3 regions of the Saccharopolyspora terrae genome follow, and region 2 is predicted to be linked to each of the others. Evidence: riboswitches for the same ligand, from Rfam matches in the RefSeq annotation. Region 2 holds a riboswitch; each other region holds the start of a gene.
What was found. Region 2 has a riboswitch for S-adenosylmethionine ahead of E1181_RS10525 (methionine ABC transporter ATP-binding protein). Riboswitches for the same ligand answer to the same signal wherever they lie in the genome.

Region 1 (6,555 bases), on a different contig from region 2:
CGACTGAGAAAACTCAGATCTTGTTCACGCGGGCGGCCATCGCCGACTTCTTGTTGGCGGCCTGGTTCTTGTGGATGACGCCCTTGCTCGCGGCCTTGTCCAGCAGACGACCGGCGGTCTGCTGCAGCTCGGCGGCCTTGTCCTTCTCGCCGGCGTCAGCGGCCGCGCGGAACTTGCGGATGGCGGACTTCAGCGTGGTCTTCACGGCCTTGTTGCGCTGGCGGTTCGCCTCGTTGGTCTTGATCCGCTTCATCTGGGACTTGATGTTGGCCACTGGTGCGCCTCTTCCTCGTCAGTCGAATCACGTGCCGCACTCGAATCGGCCCGGCCCGAAGACCGGTTTTCCTCCACGGCGGAATGCCGTACGACACGGTCATTCATGCTAACAAGGCTCACCTGCGCGTTCGCCGGGTGGTCCGCGTGCCGCGAGGACGCTCACAACCGCTCGGAATCCGCTGTGCGCAGGCCATACGGTGATGCCTCGTGCTGACCGCGTTGAACTGGCCCGGATTCGCCGATCTCACCCTCGCCGGGCTGCTGTTCCTCTGCGCGGCGGCGTTCCTCGCCGGAGCCGTGGACGCGATCGTCGGCGGCGGTGGCCTCATCCAGCTGCCCGCGATGCTGATGCTGCTGCCCGGCGGCGAGGTCGTCTACTCGCTGGCCACCAGCAAGGTCGCCGCGATCGCCGGGACCTCGGCCGCGGCCCGCACCTACGCCAAGCGCACCCCGATGGACTGGCGGGCCGCGCTGCCGATGGCCCTGGTGGCGCTGGTCGGATCGCTGGGCGGGGCGGCGCTGGCCGATGCGCTGCCCTCGTCGGTGCTCAACGTCGTGGTGCTGGTCGCGCTGGTCGTGGTCGGCATCTACACGTGGCGCAAGCCCGATCTCGGCTCGGTGCACGCTCCCCGGTTCGCGCGTCGGCTCCAGCTGGTGCTGATGCTGCTCGGCGGCGCGGTGATCGGGTTCTGGGACGGCATCGCCGGGCCGGGAACCGGCTCGTTCCTGGTGTTCTGGCTGGTCAGCCTGGTCGGCTTCGCCTTCGTCACCGCCTCGGCGACCGCGAAGGTCGTCAACGTGGCCACCAACCTGGGCGCGCTGTTCTTCTTCATCCCGGCCGGCAAGGTCCTGTGGGGTCTGGGGCTCGTGATGGCCGCCAGCAACATTGCGGGCAGCGTGCTCGGCGCGACGCTGGCCGCCGGTCGCGGATCGGCGTTCGTGCGACGGGTGTTCCTGACGGTCGTGGTCGGACTCGTGATCAGCCTCGGCTGGAAGATCGCGCTCAGCGGCTGACCGGAACTAAGCTCCCCGGATTCATGGGCGCTGCCGCAGTCGTTCTCGTGGTCCTGGCCGCTTTCGCGCACGCGGGCTGGAACTTCTTCGCCAAGCGCGCCGGCTCGTCCGGGCCGGGTTTCGTGTGGCTGACCGCGACCTGCTCGGCCGTGCTGTACCTGCCGGTGGCCGCGGGTGCGCTGCTGATCAGCGGTGCTCCCCCGCTGGGCGCGTGGCTGGTGGGCGTGCTGGTCAGCGCCGTCATCCACCTCGGCTACTTCCTGCTGCTGCAGCACGGCTACGCCGTCGGCGACATGTCCGTGGTGTACCCGCTGGCCAGGGGTACCGGGCCGATGCTGTCGATGCTGGTGGCGGTGCTGGTGCTGCACGAGCGGCCGGGATGGCTCGGGGTGTGCGGCGGCGTGCTGGTCGTCGCCGGAGTCTTCGTGATCGGTCTGTCCGACGGGATGCCGCGCGCCGGGGCGAACCTCGCCGGAGTCGGGTTCGGACTGCTGACCGGAGCGCTGATCGCGACCTACACGGTGTGGGACGCGCACGCCGTGACCGGGCTGGCGCTGTCACCGCTGCTGTTCGACTGGGCCAACAACCTCTCGCGCAGCGCCATGCTCGCGCCCTACGCCGCACGGCGGCGCGGTGCGCTCGCGCGGATCTGGGCCGAGCACCGGCGGGAGATCCTCGCCGTCGGACTGCTGTCTCCCCTGGCCTACATCCTGGTGCTGTTCGCGATGCAGATGGCACCGGTGAGCCTGGTGGCCCCGGCGCGCGAGCTGAGCATCGTCATCGCCGGGCTGCTGGCCTGGCGGCTGCTCGGCGAAGCGCAGCCGGTGCGGCGGATGACCGGCGCGGTCGTGGTGCTCGCCGGTGTGGTGCTGCTCGGCGTGGCGTGATCAGTTGCGCTGGTTGCGCAGCGAGACCAGGCGCAGGACCGTCTTCTCCAGCGCGTAGTCGGCGTCGGCGGCCATGCCCTTCACGCCAGCGTTGACCTCGGCGACGACCTGCAGCGCCGCCGCCAGGCTCGTCGGCGTCCAGCCGCGCGACTGCGACTGGGCCTTCTTGACCTTCCAGGCGGGCATGCCGAGATCGCCTGCCAGGCGGTAGGGATCGTTGCGCCCTCCCGCAGCCGCGACGCGGCCGATCGTGCGGACCGAGTCGGCGAGGGCGTCGGCGATGAGCACGTGCGGCACGCCGAGCTGGATCGCCCAGCGCAGCGCTTCAAGAGCGCCGGCACGGTCCCCGACCACGGCCTTCTCCGCGACGGCGAACCCCGTCACCTCGGCGCGGCCCCGGTAGTAGCGGCCGACCGCGTCCGCGTCGATCTTGCCGCCGGTGTCGGCCACCAGCTGCGAGGCCGCAGCCGACAGCTCCCGCAGGTCCGAGCCGACCGCCTCGATCAGCGCGCTGACCCCGCCGGAGTCGGACTTGCCGCCTGCGCGGCGGATCTCGTCGCGGACGAACGCCTCGCGGTCGGCGGGTTTGGTGAGCTTCTTGCACTCGGTGACCCGGGCGCCGACCTTCTTCAGCGCGTTGGGCAGTTCCTTGGCGTGCTTGGCCCGCCCGCCACCGTTGTGCAGGACGATCAGGGTCACGCCCTCGGCCGGTTGCTTGGCGTGCAGCAGCAAGGCCTCGGCGATCTCCTTTCCGGCGTCCTGCGCCGATTCGATCGCCAGCACGCGAGCCTCTGCGAACAGCGAGGGACTCAGCATTTCGGCCAGCTCCGGAGGGGTGAGCTCACTCACCTTCACCCTGCTGAAATCGGCCTCCGGATCGGCCGCTCGGGCTGCCCCGACCGCAGCCCACATCGCGCGCTCCACCAGCAGCTCTTCGTCTCCGAGAACCAAGTGCAGCGGGTCCGCGACAACGGTCGGTGAGCTCATGGAGCAATGGTCCCACGGGCCCGCGACAGTCTCGCCATCTGGATGCGCACTGGCCAGGAATGCATTCGTTCAACTAACGTTGCCCTCACAACCGAATAGCTCATCCAGAGGGGCAGAGGGAACGGCCCGTTGAAGCCCCGGCAACCGTTCGTCCGCTGCATCGTGCAAAAAACCGGCGCGAGGTCACGGACGGAACAGGTGCCAATTCCGACCCGTCCGCGGGACAGATGAGGAGAGGACCTCGCGCGATGACTGCTGCTGCCCCCGCCAACACGACCGCCGGCAAGAAGTTCGATCTCGGCAACGCCGTCGAACTGGTGTCCAAGGAAGAGGGGCACCGGCAGCCGCTGGCCCCCGAATTCGTCTCCCTCGAAGACTTCTCGCCACTTGAGGTCGCCTACGACTTCGGCAAGATCCGCCGCGAGGAGATCGAGGCCGGTCCGCGGTCGATCTGGCGCTACAAGCAGTTCCTGCCGGTTCCCGGCAACGTCGACCAGATCCCGAACACCGAGCCCGGCTGTACCCGCTTGATCCAGGCGGACAACCTCGCCAAGGCCCTCGGCGTGAAGAAGATCTGGATCAAGGACGACACCGGCAACCCCACGCACTCCTTCAAGGACCGCGTCGTCGCCGTCGCACTGGCCGCCGCCCGCGAGTTCGGTTTCAAGGTGCTGGCCTGCCCGTCGACCGGCAACCTCGCCAACGCCGTGGCCGCCGCCGCTGCCCGCGCCGGCTGGGACTCGGTCGTGCTGGTGCCCAAGACCCTCGAGCGCGCCAAGATCCTGATGAGCGCGGTCTACGACGGCTCGCTGCTGGCCGTCGACGGGAACTACGACGACGTCAACCGGCTCGCGACCGAGCTCGCCGGCGAGCACGAGGACTGGGCGTTCGTCAACGTCAACGTCCGGCCCTACTACTCCGAGGGCTCCAAGACCCTGGCCTTCGAGGTCGCCGAGCAGCTGGGCTGGCGCATCCCCGAGCAGATCGTGGTGCCGATCGCCTCCGGCTCGCAGCTGACCAAGGTCTACAAGGGCTTCAACGAGTTCGCCCAGGTCGGCCTGGTCGACGAGAGCCCGGTGAAGATCTTCGGCGCGCAGGCCTCGGGCTGCTCCCCGGTCTCCACCGCCTTCCGCAACGGCCACGACGTCGTGCAGCCGGTCAAGCCGGACACCATCGCCCGCTCGCTGGCCATCGGCGCCCCCGCCGACGGTCCGTACGTGCTCGACATCGTCCGCAAGACCGGCGGTGCCATCGAGGACGTCACCGACGACGAGGTCCGCGCCGGCATCCGCCTGCTGGCCCGCACCGAGGGCATCTTCGCCGAGACCGCCGGTGGCGTGACCGTGGCGACCGCCAAGAAGCTCATCGAGGCCGGCAAGATCGACCCGGACGCCGAGACGGTCCTGCTGATCACCGGTGACGGCCTCAAGACCCTGGACGCCGTCGAGGGCGAGCTCGGCCCGAAGGCCACCGTCGCCCCGACCACCGAGTCGGTGAACCAGGCGCTCGGCCTCTGATTCAGTTGTAGGCGAATCCTCCTCTCTCAAGGGTGGGTGGTGTCCCGACGGGACGCCACCCACCTTTTCGTCCACTTCGGACGCTCAGTTGTCGGTGGCGCGCAGCGGGTCTCCGCGTGCGACGAACCGAGGTCCTTGCGGCCCGGGCAGGACCGCGATGTCTCCTTCCTGGTCGGTGCGCAGCACCCGGGTGCCCGCGCGGGCCAGCGTGTCGATCACGAACGGGTTCGGGTGCCCGTAGTCGTTGCCCGCGCCGACGCTGATCAGCGCGAGCCTCGGCCGCACCGCCCGCAGGAAGCGCGGTGTCGTGTAACGGGATCCGTGGTGCGGAACCTTGAGCACGTCCGCTCGCAGATCCGCGCCGGAGGACACCAGACGCCCCTGCCCCGGCAGCTCCACGTCACCGGTGAGCAGCACGCGCCCCGCCGGGGTGGTCGCGCGGATCACCAGCGACGCATCGTTGGCGTCGTCGGCGGTCTGCGTGCGGGTCACGCCCGGATCGGGCGCGAGGACGTCGAGCACGAGACCAGGCCACGCCAGCCGCTGCCCGGCCTGCAGGGTGACGATCGGCGTGCGGTGCGCGCGGGTGTCGCGCACCAGGTCGTCGAAGGCCCACTCCGGTTCGCGCAACGGCCCGATCGCCACCGCACCGACCGGGATCTCGCCCAGCACCGTGCGCAGGCCGCTGACGTGGTCGGCGTGCAGGTGCGTGAGCACCGCCATCGACACCCGGCGAATCCCCAGGCGCCGCAGGCAGTTCGACGCCCGGCGCGGGTCCGGGCCGGTGTCGACCACGACGGCTTCCTCCGGTCTCCCGGTCGCCAGCACCAGTCCGTCGCCCTGCCCCACGTCGCAGGCCACCACGCTCCAGCCCTGCGCAGGCCAGCCCGGGAGCATGGTGCGCACCGGCAGCACGACCAGCGCGCTGAGCAGCACCGCGACCACCGCGAGCAGCCGAATCCTCCTTCCTCGCAACGCGATCAACCCCACCAGCAGCAGGACCGCCAGCAGCAGTCCACCGCCGGTGCCCGTCGGCCAGTCGAACACCGCGCCCGGCACCGCCGAGGCGCGGTCGGCGACCAGCAGCACCCACTCCAACTCCGGTCCGGCCAGCACGACACCGACCGCCGCCGCCCACGTCGACACCGGTGCGATGACGGTGGCCAGCACGCCGAACACCGTCGCCGGGGCGATCACCGGCGCCGTCAGCAGGTTGGCCGGCACCGCCACCAGGCTCACGCCTCCGGAGATCGCGGCGATCAACGGCGCGGTGACCACGTGCGCGGCCACCGGAACCGCGACCGCCTCGGCCAGCCCGGCCGGCACGCCGCGCGCCCGCAACGCCGCCGCCCACACCGGCGCCAGCAGCACCAGGCCCGCCGTGGCCGCGACCGACAGGGCGAACCCCGCGCTGACCGCCAGCTCCGGCAGCAGGAGCAGCAACCCGATCACGCTCGCCGCCAGCGCGGGCAGCGCAGAGCGCCGACGGCCCAGCACCAGCGCGAGCAGCGTGATGGCTCCCATCACCGCGGCCCGCAGCACGCTCGGTTCGGGTCCGGTCAGCCCGACGAACCCGATCAGCGCCGCACCCGCGCCCAGCGCGCAGACCACCGGCCCCATGCCCAGCAAGCGCAGCAGCACCAGGACCGCACCGCACACGATCGCCAAGTTCGCCCCCGAGACGGCCGTGAGGTGGCTCAGGCCCGCCGTCTCGAACTCCTGCTCCACCTCCGGGGCCAGCCCGCTGGTGTCGCCGACGACCAGTCCCGGCAGCAGTCCGGCCGCTTCCGGCCCCAGGTGCCGCCCCGCGATCTCGCGCAGTCCCGCACGCATGTCCGCGGCCACGCGCTGCCACTCCGGTGGCGCAGCGACCT
Region 2 (6,555 bases):
CGGACGCGGGAGAAAACGGGTTCGGTTCCCGGGGATTCAGCCGGCGGCGGTGCGCCGGCGGTCGACGAGCTTGGCGGTGCGATCGGTGATCAGCTGCATCGCGAAGGCCAGCAGTCCCAGCACGACGACGGACCCGTAGAGGATCCGGTCGTCGTAGCCCTGGTAGCCGTCCTGGATCGCGGTCGTGCCCAGGCCACCGCCGCCGATGGCGCCGGCCATCGCGGCGTAGCCGATCAGCGCCACCGCGGTGACGCCGACGGCTCCGACCAGCGCGGCTCGGGCCTCGCCGAGCAGCACCGTCCACACGATCCGCAGCCTGCTGGAACCGGTCGTGATCGCGGCTTCCACCACGGTGAAACCGACCTCGCGCAACGCGTTCTGCGTCAGCCGCGCGAAGAACGGGATCGCACCGATGGTCAGCGGAACGATCACCGCGCTGCTGCCGATCGAGGTCCCGATCAGCAGCCGGGTGAACGACGCCAGCACCACCAGCAGCACCACGAAGGGCACCGAGCGCACCACGTCCACGATCACGCCGAGCACCTTGTTCAGCACCGGTTTCGGGTTCAGCCCGACCGGAGAGGTCAGGTGCAGCAGCACACCCAGCGGCAACCCGCCGACCACGGCCAGCACGGTCGCCACCAGCACCATGTAAAGCGTTTCGAGCGTTGCCTCGCCCAGTAGTTCGCCGACCTCCGACCAGGGGGTCACATCAGTCACGCAGCAGCAACTCCGTCAACGCTCACCGGGGCGCGCCGGACGTGCGCGTCCCGCTCGATCATCCACTTCAGCGCCGCCTCGGAGCGCTCACCGGTCAGGCCGATCTTGAACTTGGCGACCGGGGTGTCACCGAGGCGGGTCAGGCCACCGCCCAGGATCGCCAGGTCGACGGCGAACCGGTTGGAGGCCTCGGGGAGCAGCGCTCCCACTGCGGCGAAGCCGACCAGCACGATCTCGGCGACCACGTCGTGGCGGCCCGAAGTCGGGCGCAGCGACTCGGCCTGGTCGGTCTGGGGCAGCAGGGTGCCGCTGACCTTGCTGCCGGGCTCGGAGACGAGGTCCAGGACCTTGCCGTGCTCGACGACCTGGCCGTCTTCGAGCACCGCGACGTCGTCGGCGATCTTGCGCACCACCGCCATGTCGTGGGTGACCACCAGGACGGTGACGCCGAGCTCGGCACGCGCGCGGTCGAGCACGGTCAGCACCGAGTCGGTGGTGGACGGGTCCAGCGCGGAGGTCGGCTCATCGGCCAGCAGCACCGAGGGCTTGGCCGCCAGCGCGCGGGCGACCGCGATGCGCTGGCGCTGCCCACCGGAGAGCTGGTCCGGGTAGACCGACGCCTTGTCGGTCAGGCCGACGAGGTCGAGGAGTTCGCCGACGCGGTTGCGCCGCTGCGGACCGCCGATGCCGGCGGCCTCCAGCGGCAGCGCGACGTTGCCCGCGGCGGTGCGCTGGCGCAGCAGCGAATCACCTTGCGGCACAACGCCGATCTGCCTGCGAGCGGCGCGCAGGGCCTTGCCGTCCAGCGACACGAGGTCGGTGCCGTCGACGCGGATGGCACCGCCGTCGGGCTTCTCCAGCAGCGCGATGCACCGGGCCAGCGTCGACTTCCCCGCTCCGCTCGGTCCGACCACGCCGCACACCGAACCCGCGTTGACCTCCATCGACACGCCGTCGAGGGCGCGGACGGTGCTGCCGTTGTGCTGGAACGACTTGGTCAGGTTCTCGACTGAGATCACGATCTGCTCCACATCAGCTCGCGATGGCCGCGCCCGCGTTCGGGCAGCAGCCATGGGGAACTTCTAAGGGAAAAGGAAGAGGGGAAGGGCCAGGTCACATCTCGCGACGACAGGCGCAGGTCGTGCGCCTTCCGTGGTCGATGAACCGTCGCTGCGTGAGCAGTTCCCTGATGTGGGGTACCTCGAACCGGGCGTCGCCGGTGGCAGACAGGTTCGCTAACCGCGCGTTGGAATCCACAGCTACTCCATCGGTCCTGGCGTTAGCACCTGCCCGCGATGGGTGGTTGCTGCGGCGTCAACAAGCCAGGTCTCTCAGCCGCTCGGGATGGATTTCCCGAATAGTAGACCCCATCGACAGGGCCCGACGCAAGCTGATAGCAGTCACTGACCGAAATCGTTTGCCACATCACATACCGAGCGGAGCGGGAATTTTTCCGCAGAGGGTGGCGTTTTCGTCACCCTCAGTGATGTAGCAGCGCGTGGCCGCAAGCCGCCGGACGAGTGGTTCAGCTGCTCGACCCGGATGACGCGGCCTCCGCGATCCGGGCGAAATCGGCGATCCGCAACTGCTCTCCGCGCGTCGTCGGGTCGATCCCGGCCGCGCGCAACAGCTCCTCCGCCCGAGCCGCCGAACCGGCCCACCCGGACAGCGCGCCGCGCAACGTCTTGCGCCGCTGCGCGAAGGCGGCGTCCACCACGCGGAAGACGTCCTGCCGCGAGGCGCTCGACGGCGGGTCGACGCGGTGGAAGGAGACCAGCCCGGAGTCCACGTTCGGCACCGGCCAGAACACCTTGCGCGGCACCGGGCCCGCGCGGCGCACGTCGGCGTACCAGGCCGCCTTCGCGCTCGGCACGCCGTAGACGCGGCTGCCGGGCTCGGCGGCCATCCGGTCGGCGACCTCGGACTGGACCATGACCAGCCCCTTGCGCAGGCTCGGCAACTCGGCCAGCAGGTGCAGCACCACGGGCACCGCGACGTTGTAGGGCAGGTTGGCGACCAGCGCCGTCGGCGGCTTCGGGAAGTCGGCCGCCTGGACCCGCAGCGCGTCGGCGGGCAGCACGGTCAGCCGGTCGGCCAGCTGCGGCGCGAATTCCTGAGCCGTGCGCGGCAGCCGCTCAGCCAGGACCGGGTCGATCTCCACGGCGGTGACCGCACCGGCGACCGGGAGCAGCGCGAGCGTCAGCGAGCCCAGGCCGGGACCGACCTCCAGCGCGACGTCGTCGGGGCCGACCTCGGCCGCCGAGACGATGCGGCGCACCGTGTTCGGGTCGTGCACGAAGTTCTGACCGAGCTTCTTCGTCGGTTTGATGCCGAGCTCGTCGGCCAACCGGCGCACGTCGGCCGGCCCCAGCAAAGACGCCCCCTGCTCATCCACGCCGATGAACCTACCCGCGCCGGTTTCGACCAATCTCACCAGGTCGAAGCGGCGAAGCCGCTCTCTCTTCGCCCCACCTGGCAACTCGCACCGCCGCGGGTTCTCAGCGGCTCTCTGGCGAGGACAGCCACTCCGCCGTGTATTGGACATACATCAGGAGTGGCACCCGCAGTCCAGAGAGCCGCTGAGGTTCCGCTACTCGCACCGCTACGCACGATGAGCGGTGCACAGTTCTCGTCAGTCCAGGCCGAGCTTGGAGGAGCAGGACGGCCAGGCGCCGTAGCTGCCTCCGCGGGCGTCGCGGACCTTCTCGGCGACCGCGATCTGCTGCTCGCGGCTGGCCTGGTGCGGGTACGGGGCGTACTGGTCGCCGCCGTAGGCGTCCCAGGTGGACTTGTCGAACTGCAGGCCACCGTAGTAACCGTTGCCGCTGTTCATGGCCCAGTTGCCGGTCGCCTCGCACTGGACGAGCTTGTCCCAGACCGCGCTGTTGGGCGCGGCCTTGCCACCGACGCGGACGACCTTCTCGACCGGCGCCTTGGTGACCTTCTCGTCGATGACCTCGCGCCCCGACTCCTCGCCGTTGCGCGTGGAGACGCGGGTGAACTGGATCTTCTCGCCGGCCTCGCCGGGAGACTCGACCCGCTCCTCGCCCTTGAACATCGAGTTGTCGACGATCTCGCGGACCGGCGGCGGAACCGGCACGGTCACGCTGATCACGGAGCTCTGCAGCCGGTCGATGCGCACCTCGGCGCCGGTGACCAGCTTGGCGTCGGCGCCCGGGGTGACCTTGTCATCCGGACCGAGCTTGAGCTTGCGCTCCTTGACGAGCTCGTCGATGTTGGCGGCGGTGGTGGTCAGCTGCTGCGGCGCACCACTGCCGTCGATGAGCGTGATGTCCTTCTGCGTGCGGACCGACAGCTCCATGCCCTGCTCGGGCACCGGCATGTTGCGGTCGGCGTTGAGGACGGCACCGTCGGCGTTGACGCCGAGCTGGCGCAGGGCCTGCTCGACGGTCACCGAGCGGACCCACTCCTCGCGGACCTCGCCGTCGACGTTGAGCTTGAGAAGGCGACCGCGGTCGAGGGTGATCGTCTCGCCGTGGCCGACCTCGGCCTGCGGGGAGGGGCTCAGCGCGTCGTGCGCGCCGACTCGGATGCCCTGGTCCTCCAGGACCTCGCCCACGGTGTCGTCGTAGGTGTTGACGGTGCGCGTCTGCCCGTCCACCTCGACGGTGACCGACTTGTCCATCGCGGCGGCGGCGCCACCGGTGCCGGTCAAGCTCAGCAGCACACCGGCGACCGCGCCCTTGAGGAAGCGGCGCTTCCAGACGGTCATCGCCTCGGTGACCTGCTGCGGCGGGACGGCGCCCGCCTCGCCCTCGGGCATCGCCTCGAGGAAGTCCATCGGCGGCAGGACGGTCGTCTCGGCGTTGATCAGCCGGATGACCTCGTCGACGTCGATCTCGGCCGTCGCGAGCACGTCCTCGGCGTCGGGGCCGAGCACGTCGTAGACGTCTTGCGGGGTGATCTCGAAAGCGCCCGGCGGGAAGCTCGGGTGCTCGTCGGACCACTGCGGGTCCGGGCGGTCGAGCAGTCCTACCGCGGTGTGCTGCTCGGTCGGCTGGACCGGGGTGAACCAGTCAGTCGCCGCGTCAAAGGAATCGGCCCAGTAGCCGTCGTTCCGCGGGGTCGCGAAACCGGCATGGCTGGGCTCGCCACGTCCGTTCACAGGGTCGTTACCTCCCGAAGGCGCAAAGTCGCGACCGCGAAGAACTGAACGTGAGAAGCGTTGGGCGAGTTCATGTTTCTCGCGCAACCCCTCTCGGTCCTCGCGTGCGCACAACCTTCGTGCTTCGTGTCTGTATCCGACTCCCGCAAGCCAATTGCCGCCTAGTCCGCCGCGAGCTCCTTGCGCTCACCGCAGACTTCCCCGACGTACACCGGCGAGACTAACGGGCGTTCCCCATGACTGGTTGTCATCGGTTACGGGGCCGAGACTCTACCGTGATCATGCGGGGCCGCCAAGGACCCGATTCGGACATGTGAGTCCGATTACGCTTGTTTGCCACGCAACCCGACACGATCTGTAATCAAGATCGGTAAAAATTAGTCCATTCGGGGGGCACCTACAGGATTCGTTAGCCGCGACCTGAGTCGCTTGCGTGACATATAACACGCGGCCGAAAGGCGCTGTAACCCATGATCAACGGGGGTGCGGGCCAGCGAGAACGGCTCCAGACATCGGTTCGGCCCGAGCACGGAGCGCGCTCGGGCCGAACCTCCCCTCCCCACGCACGAGGGAAACGAATTCCCCTCGCGACGATCTTTCGCGTTGTTGCGGCGACTTCACGTCATCGCGGCAGACCCAGCTTCCGCGAGCACGCCGGCCAGGCGCCGTAACCGCCGCGGGCGTCGCGCACCTTCTGCGCGATCTCGATCTGCTGCTCGCGCGACGCGCGATGCGGGTAGCGGTTGTACCGCTCACCGCCGTGAGCCGCCCAGGTGCTGCGGTTGAACTGCAGGCCGCCGTAGTAGCCGTTTCCGGTGTTGGCCGCCCAGTTGCCGCCGGACTCGCACCTCGCGAGCCGGTCCCACACCGCAGCTCGATCGTCATTCGGGGCTGCCGCGGCGTTCGGGGCCACCGCGACCAGGGCGCTACCGCTGATGGCGACAGCAGCCGCCACGGTCCACTTCGTGAATCTATGCAACTTCACTGCACATCCTCACAACCGATGGTTCCGGTGTGGGAGGACCTCCGCAGTCGAGTTCCCCGCGGAGTTCGGGGTGTCCCCCCGTTCCGGCTTCCACTGTGGACGGTAGGAGTCGGCGTGCGGACCGCAAGCGGGCGCAGGAGGAGACCTCCTACCAGAAACCGCAGCGTAGGGGACTACAGGGCTGTGATTACCCCTGTTCGAGGCCGAACACTCGCTCAGCCGTGGCCGTGGTGGCTACAGCGAGCTCATCGACGTTCATGCCACGGAGTTCGGCGAGGTCACGAAGGGTGTAATTGACGCAGTAAGGCTGATTCGGCCGCCCCCGGAACGGGTGCGGCGTCAGGAACGGCGCGTCGGTCTCCACCAGCATCTGCTCCAGCGGGACCGCTTCCGCCGCCTCCCGAAGGCCCTTCGCGTTGCGGAAGGTCGCCGTGCCGGCGAAGGAGAGCACGTAGCCGGCGTCCACGCAGGACTTCGCGAACTCGGCGTCACCGGAGAAGCAGTGGAAGACCACCGTCTCCGGCGCGCCCTCCTCGTCGAGGATGCGCAGGATGTCGTCGTGCGCCTCGCGGTCGTGGATCATCAGCGGCTTGCCGATCCGCTTCGCGAGGTCGATGTGCCAGCGGAACGCCTGCTGCTGCGGCTCCGGCGGCGAGTAGTCCCAGTAGTAGTCGAGCCCGGTCTCACCGACGGCGACCACGCGCGGGTGGGCGGCCAACTCCTC
Region 3 (6,555 bases), on a different contig from region 2:
TGGGGTTCGCCGATCCCGGTGTGGGTCTCCGACGACCCCGAGCACCCGCGCACCGACGTCTACGGTTCGCTGGACGAGCTCGAACGCGACTTCGGGGTGCGGCCGACGAACCTGCACCGCCCGGAGATCGACGAGCTGACCCGGCCCAACCCGGACGACCCGACCGGCAAGTCGACGATGCGCCGGGTGCCGGAGGTGCTGGACTGCTGGTTCGAGTCGGGCTCGATGCCGTTCGCGCAGGTCCACTACCCGATGGAGAACGCGGAGTGGTTCGAGCACCACTTCCCGGGTGACTTCATCGTCGAGTACCACGGCCAGACCCGCGGCTGGTTCTACACGCTGCACGTGCTGGCCACGGCGCTGTTCGACCGGCCGGCGTTCAGCAACGTGGTGGCGCACGGCATCGTGCTGGGCCACGACGGGCTGAAGATGTCGAAGTCCAAGAAGAACTACCCGGACGTCAACGAGGTCTTCGACCGCGACGGTTCCGACGCGATGCGCTGGTTCCTGATGTCGAGCCCGATCCTGCGCGGCGGCGACCTGGTCGTCACCGAGCGGGGCATCCGGGACGCGGTGCGCCAGGCGGTGCTGCCGCTGTGGAACTCCTGGTACTTCCTCGCGCTCTACGCCAACGCCGAGGGCGTCAGCGGGGAGTTCCGCACCGACAGCGAGCACGTGCTCGACCGCTACGTGCTGGCCAAGACCCACGAGCTGGTCGGCGACGTGCAGTCCTCGATGGACTCGCTGGACCTGGCGACCGCGACCGCGAACGTGCGGGAGTTCCTGGAGGTGCTGACCAACTGGTACGTGCGCCGCTCCCGGGACCGGTTCTGGGCGGGCGACAAGGACGCGATCGACACGCTGCACACCGTGCTGGAGGTGACCTGCCGGGTGGTGGCCCCGCTGCTGCCGCTGACCGCCGAGGCGGTGTGGCGCGGGCTCACCGGCGGCCGCTCGGTGCACCTGACCGACTGGCCGCTCGTGGACGAGCTGCCCGCGGACGCCGCGCTGGTGTCGGCGATGGACCAGGTGCGGCAGGTGTGCTCCTCGGCGCTGGCGCTGCGCAAGTCCAACAAGCTGCGGGTCCGGCTGCCGCTGGCCTCGCTGGTGGTGGCCACGCCGGAGGCCGAGGCGCTGCGCCCGTTCGCCGACCTGATCAGCGACGAGGTCAACGTCAAGGGCCTGGAGCTGAGCACCGACGTGGCCGCGCACGGTCACTTCGAGATCGCGGTCAACGCCCGCGCGGCCGGTCCGCGGTTGGGCAAGGACGTGCAGACCGTGATCAAGGCCGTCAAGGCCGGTGATTGGCAGCACCGCGGGTCCACTGTGGTCGCCGCCGGCATCGAGCTGCAGGAGGGCGAGTTCACCGAGCGGCTGGTCTCGACCGACTCCGGTGCCGCTGCGGCGCTGCCGGGCGGTGACGGGCTGGTCGTGCTGGACACCGACGTCACGCCGGAGCTGGCGGCCGAGGGCTTGGCCCGCGACGTCGTCCGGGTGATCCAGAACGCCCGCAAGGACGCCGGTTTCGAGGTCTCGGACCGCATCACGGTCGTCGTCGAGGCCCCGGCCGAGGTGGTCGAGGCGGTCGAGGCGCACCGCGAGTTCATCGCGGGCGAGACCCTCGCCGACGCGGTCAACCCCGGCGACGCGGCCGACGCCGCCATCGGCACCGTCGGCGACGGCGTGGAGGTCAAGGTCGCGGTCTCCCGCGTCTGATCCCGCTTTCGCGCGTCGAGGCCCCGGGAGCCCGCTCCCGGGGCCTCTTTCGCGCGACAGGGATGAACCGTTCATGATCGGGCTCGATCGCCCGTTGCCCACGAAGTGGGACGGCGTTGTCGTGGAGCGGGGTGAGGCGCTAGCCTTCGCCGCGAAGGTCATGAGTGCCAGCGTCAAGCCCCGGCTTGCTGGCCGGCAACCCTCCTACCGCGGTGGGGTGCCCCGGGTGAAGACCTGGCCGGTCGCGCAGTGCGGCTCGGCAAGCGCGGGCCCGCCGAGGGCCCTCGAGGCCCCGGGAGGGTCGCGATGTCTTCAGCCGTCATCGATGTTCCGAGCCAGTCCGTCGCCGTTCCCGGCGTGGTCGGATCCGGACTGCGAGTTCCCCTGGTCACCGGCGGAACCGCGAACTACGCCAACCTCGACCACGCCGCCAGCGCCCCCTGCCTGTCGGCCGTGCGCGACGCCGTGGACGAGCTGCTGCCGTACTACGCCAGCGTGCACCGGGGTGCCGGGTTCGCCTCGCAGGTGTGCACCCGGGTCTACGAGGGCGCGCGCCAGGTGCTGCTGGACTTCGCCGGAGCCCGCCAGGGCGACGAGGTCGTGTTCACCCGCAACACCACCGACGCGCTGAACCTGCTGGCCTCGGCCGTCCCGCGCGGCACCTCGGTGGTCGTGTTCGACACCGTGCACCACGCCGCGCTGCTGCCCTGGCGCAACGTCCGCCGCATCCCCGCTCCCGAGACGCCCGCCGACGCGGTCGCCGCCCTGGACGCGGCGCTGGGCGAGTGCCCGGAGGGGCCGCGGCTGGCCGTGCTGACCGGGGCCTGCAACGTCACCGGCGAGCTGTGGCCGGTCGCCGAGCTCGCCCGCGTCGCCCGCCGCCGGGGAGCCCGGACCGTGCTGGACGCCGCGCAGCTCGCGCCGCACCGCCCGATCCGCCTCGCCGAGCTCGACGTCGACTACGCCGCCTTGTCCGGCCACAAGCTCTACGCCCCCTTCGGCGCCGGGGCCCTGATCGGCCGCGCCGACTGGCTCAACGCCGCGGACCCCTACCTCGCCGGGGGTGGCGCGACCCGCGCGGTCAACGAGCGCGCGGTCAGCTGGACCACCGGTCCCGAGCGGCACGAGGCGGGCTCGCCCAACACCGTCGGCGTGCACGCCCTGGCCACCGCCTGCCGCACCTTCGCCACCCGGTGGGAGGGCGTCGTCGAGCACGAGTCCTCGCTGCTCAGCCGCCTGCGCGCGGGTCTGGCCGAGATCCCCGGGCTGCGCGAGCTGAGCCTGTTCGGCACCGGGCACGACCGGGTGGGCGTCGTCAGCTTCACCATCGACGGGCAGGACCCGGGCCTGATCGCCGCCGCGCTGTCGGCCGAGCACGCCATCGGCGTCCGCGACGGCCTGTTCTGCGCCCACCTGGGCACCAAGAACCTGCTGGCCCGAGCGGGTGCGGACGCCGAGCGGGCGCTGCGCGTCAGCATCGGTCTCGGCACCACGGCCGAGCACGTCGACCGCCTCGTCGCGGCCCTGAAGTCCCTGGTCGCCGAGGGGCCCGCGACGACCTACCGGCAGGTGGACGGCCGCTGGGAGCCCGTCGACGACCAGCGCCCGCTACCGCCGTTCCTGCCCTGAACGAGCGACAGAAGTCGAATTTCGCGCGAAATTCGACGGCGGCGCCCCAAGGTCGAATTTCGCGCGAAATTCGAAACGCAGGCTCGAATCGGGCCTTGAACTGCACAGACACTCCCGGGCGCGTGGGGGGATTCGAATTTCGCGCGAAATTCGAAGGTGAAGTTTCGGCGTCGAACTTCGCGCGAAGTTCGACTGAGCCCGGGCGTGGCGGTCCTGGTGCGCCGGTGTTCATCCGGGTCGGGGACAATGGTGGCGTGAGCACCGAGCACCCACCCTCTGAGCAGGCGTCCTCCACGTCGGAGTCCGCCGGGACCAACCCGCCCGCGGACGCACCGAAGGGTGCGCCCCGGAAGCTGCTGGCGCTGCTGTTCGGAGTGGCGGCGGTCGGGCTGGCCCTGGACGTGGTGACCAAGATCGCCGTGGTCGCCAACCTGGAGGGCAACCCGCCGGTGAAGGTGCTCGGCGGCCTGTTCTACCTCGACGTGCTCCGCAACCCCGGTGCCGCGTTCTCGATGGCCACCGGCCTGACCTGGCTGCTCGCGCTGCTCGCCATCGCCGTGGTCGGCGTGATCGTGTGGCTGGCGCCGAAGCTGCGCTCGCCGGGCTGGGCCGTGGGCCTGGGCCTGGTGCTCGGCGGTGCCTGCGGCAACCTCGGCGACCGGCTGTTCCGGGCCCCCGGCCCGCTGCAGGGCCACGTGGTGGACTTCCTGTCCTTCCTGGCGCCCGGTGGCCAGGTGTTCCCGGTGTTCAACGTCGCGGACAGCTGCATCACCTGCGGCGGCATCCTCGTGGTGCTGCTGTCGCTGCTGGGCCGCGACTTCGACGGGACGATCCACCGCAAGCAGAAGGCCGACAAGTCGTGAGCGAACTCCGCAACCTCCCCGTGCCGGAGGGCTTGGAAGGCATGCGGATCGACGCGGGCCTGTCCAAGCTGCTCGGCCTGTCCCGCAGCGCCGTGGCCGGACTCGCCGAGGCCGGTGACGTGCTGGTCGACGGCAGCCCGGCGGGCAAGTCCGACCGGCTGATCGCCGGCTCCTGGCTGGAGATCACCCTGCCTGCCGCCGAGCAGCCGCTGCAGGTGGTGGCCGTGCCGGTCGAGGGCATGAAGATCCTGCACCAGGACGACGACATCGTCGTGATCGACAAGCCGATCGGCGTCGCCGTCCACCCCAGCCCCGGCTGGGAGGGCCCGACCGTCGTCGGCGGCCTGGCCGCGGCGGGCGTGCAGATCGCCACCTCGGGCGCCGCGGAGCGCCAGGGCGTCGTGCACCGCCTCGACGCGGGCACGACCGGCGTGATGGTGGTCGCCAAGAGCGAGCACGCCTACACGGTGCTCAAGCGCGCGTTCAAGGAGCGCACCGTCGAGAAGCGCTACCACGCGGTCGTGCAGGGCCTGCCCGACCCGAGCCGGGGCACCATCGACGCCCCGATCGACCGGCACCCGCGGCACGACTACAAGTTCGCGGTGGTCACCGGCGGCAAGCCGAGCATCACCCACTACCAGACGGTGGAGGCGTTCCGCGCCGCCTCGCTGATCGACGTCAAGCTGGAAACCGGCCGCACCCACCAGATCCGGGTGCACTTCTCGGCGATCAAGCACCCCTGCGTCGGCGACCTCACCTACGGCGCCGATCCGGTGCTGGCCCGGCGGCTGGCCATCACCCGGCAGTGGCTGCACGCCCGGAGCCTGGCCTTCGAACACCCCTCGGGCGGGTGGGTCCAGTTCGAGAGCGAGTACCCGGACGACTTGCAGAACGCACTGGACGAGTTGCGCGATCAGGACGGCTGGACCGGGTAACGTGGTGATCGGATCGCGCGACGAAGGGGGTCCGATGGCTCAGGAATTTCAGGGATCGGACACGCCGACCCCGCCACGCGGCATGCCGGTGATCGACCCGCAGGCCGATCTGGACACTCCGCCGGAGGGGCTGAACAGCCTCGGCGAGGTGATCAGCGCGCAGGACGTCGGCCCGGCCACGCCCTCGGTCATCGGCGAGCCCGAGCCCGACCTCCCCAAAAACGACGCCGGCGACTGGCCGACGCTGCAGTACCGCAGCAAGCAGCGTCCCGAGAAGTCCCGGCGCAACCCGCTGGACTTCTTCCGCCGCGACTCCTGAGATCCGCTCACTCGGCGGTGCGAGCGGCGGAAACCGCAGCTGCGTCGCGCTTCTCGCGCGACCCTAGAGGTCGGTGATGTCCCAGAGGAGCGTGCGCTGCTGGTCGCCGGGTTGCGGGGTCCAGCGGACCGCTGAGAGCACCGTGGATTCCGGGAGCACGTAAACCGTGTGGCCACCGGCTGTTTCGCCGGGCTGCACGCCCATCCGGTGCGGTGGGCGCGACGACATCGACACCGGGGCCTTGGCCACCGGAGAACCGTCCTCGGTGACCAGTTCCAGGTACATGTCGGGCAGCGACGCGAACGGCACCTGACCGTGGTTGGTCAGCTCGGTGTGCACCACGACGGAGCGCTCACCGGGCTGGAGCTCGTACCCGGCCGCGGTGAACAGGAAGTCCGCCGGGTCGACGACCTCGATGAGCTGGATGCTGATCTGCTCGCCCGAGACGCCTTGGACGTCCAGCTTGGTGCCGACCTTGCCGGTCGGGGCAGGTGCCGGAGCCGCCGGCTGATCACCGCGCGCCCACGCGGCCGAGCCGGGAGGCCCCCACGTGCTCATCGGCGGCGTCGGCGCGACCGGCTGCTGCGGGTGGGGCATCTGATGTGGCCCGGAGACCGGGTACGGCCCGGAGACCGGGTACGGCCCTGAGGCCGGGTACGGCCCGGGCACCTGGTGCGGGCTGGAGACCGGGTACGGACCGGACACCTGGTGCGGACCCGAGACCTGGTACGGACCGGACATCGGGTGCTGACCGGGTGCCACCGGGTACGGACCGCTCGCCGCGTTCTGCGCCGCCCACTGCTGAGCTGCGGCGACGGCGTTGCGGATGCCCTGCTGATCGCACTCGACCCCGACGATCAGGGGCAGCCCGGTGGTGGACAGCGCGGCGAGTCGCGCCGCGACGTCGCGCACGTCCATGCCGAGCCGCCCGGCGATGTCCGGGACCGCCGCTCGGCCCATCTCTGCCACGACGCTCAGCAGGCGCACATCCACGGGATCAGGGCCAGTCACGTCGTCCCACGCTACCCGGTCGGGCAGGCGCGTGGTGGTGAGGCACGAGTTCCGCGACACCGACGCCGACCTGCGCATGATC

Region 1: it holds a riboswitch for S-adenosylmethionine, as region 2 does, so the genes downstream of both, thrC (threonine synthase) here and E1181_RS10525 (methionine ABC transporter ATP-binding protein) in region 2, are expected to answer to the same signal.
Region 3: it holds a riboswitch for S-adenosylmethionine, as region 2 does, so the genes downstream of both, E1181_RS14810 (aminotransferase class V-fold PLP-dependent enzyme) here and E1181_RS10525 (methionine ABC transporter ATP-binding protein) in region 2, are expected to answer to the same signal.

Annotation. Positions count from the first base shown of each region.
Region 1 is NZ_SMKS01000029.1:63,358-69,912, reverse strand. Features, by position in the region: gene rpsT (30S ribosomal protein S20) at 14-274, opposite strand; gene E1181_RS17525 (TSUP family transporter) at 484-1,290, shown strand; gene E1181_RS17520 (EamA family transporter) at 1,314-2,177, shown strand; gene holA (DNA polymerase III subunit delta) at 2,178-3,164, opposite strand; SAM riboswitch class I at 3,262-3,398, shown strand; gene thrC (threonine synthase) at 3,413-4,681, shown strand; gene E1181_RS17505 (DNA internalization-related competence protein ComEC/Rec2) at 4,766-6,555, opposite strand, start outside.
Region 2 is NZ_SMKS01000013.1:1,050-7,604, forward strand. Features, by position in the region: gene E1181_RS10520 (methionine ABC transporter permease) at 37-720, opposite strand; gene E1181_RS10525 (methionine ABC transporter ATP-binding protein) at 717-1,739, opposite strand; SAM riboswitch class I at 1,982-2,071, opposite strand; gene rsmA (16S rRNA (adenine(1518)-N(6)/adenine(1519)-N(6))-dimethyltransferase RsmA) at 2,246-3,115, opposite strand; gene E1181_RS10535 (resuscitation-promoting factor) at 3,353-4,846, opposite strand; partial or broken gene E1181_RS32070 (transglycosylase family protein) at 5,469-5,720, opposite strand; gene E1181_RS10545 (TatD family hydrolase) at 6,019-6,555, opposite strand, start outside.
Region 3 is NZ_SMKS01000022.1:53,392-59,946, reverse strand. Features, by position in the region: gene ileS (isoleucine--tRNA ligase) at 1-1,716, shown strand, start outside; SAM riboswitch class IV at 1,873-1,988, shown strand; gene E1181_RS14810 (aminotransferase class V-fold PLP-dependent enzyme) at 2,023-3,345, shown strand; gene lspA (signal peptidase II) at 3,600-4,208, shown strand; gene E1181_RS14800 (RluA family pseudouridine synthase) at 4,250-5,143, shown strand; gene E1181_RS14795 (hypothetical protein) at 5,178-5,462, shown strand; gene E1181_RS14790 (AsnC family protein) at 5,526-6,473, opposite strand.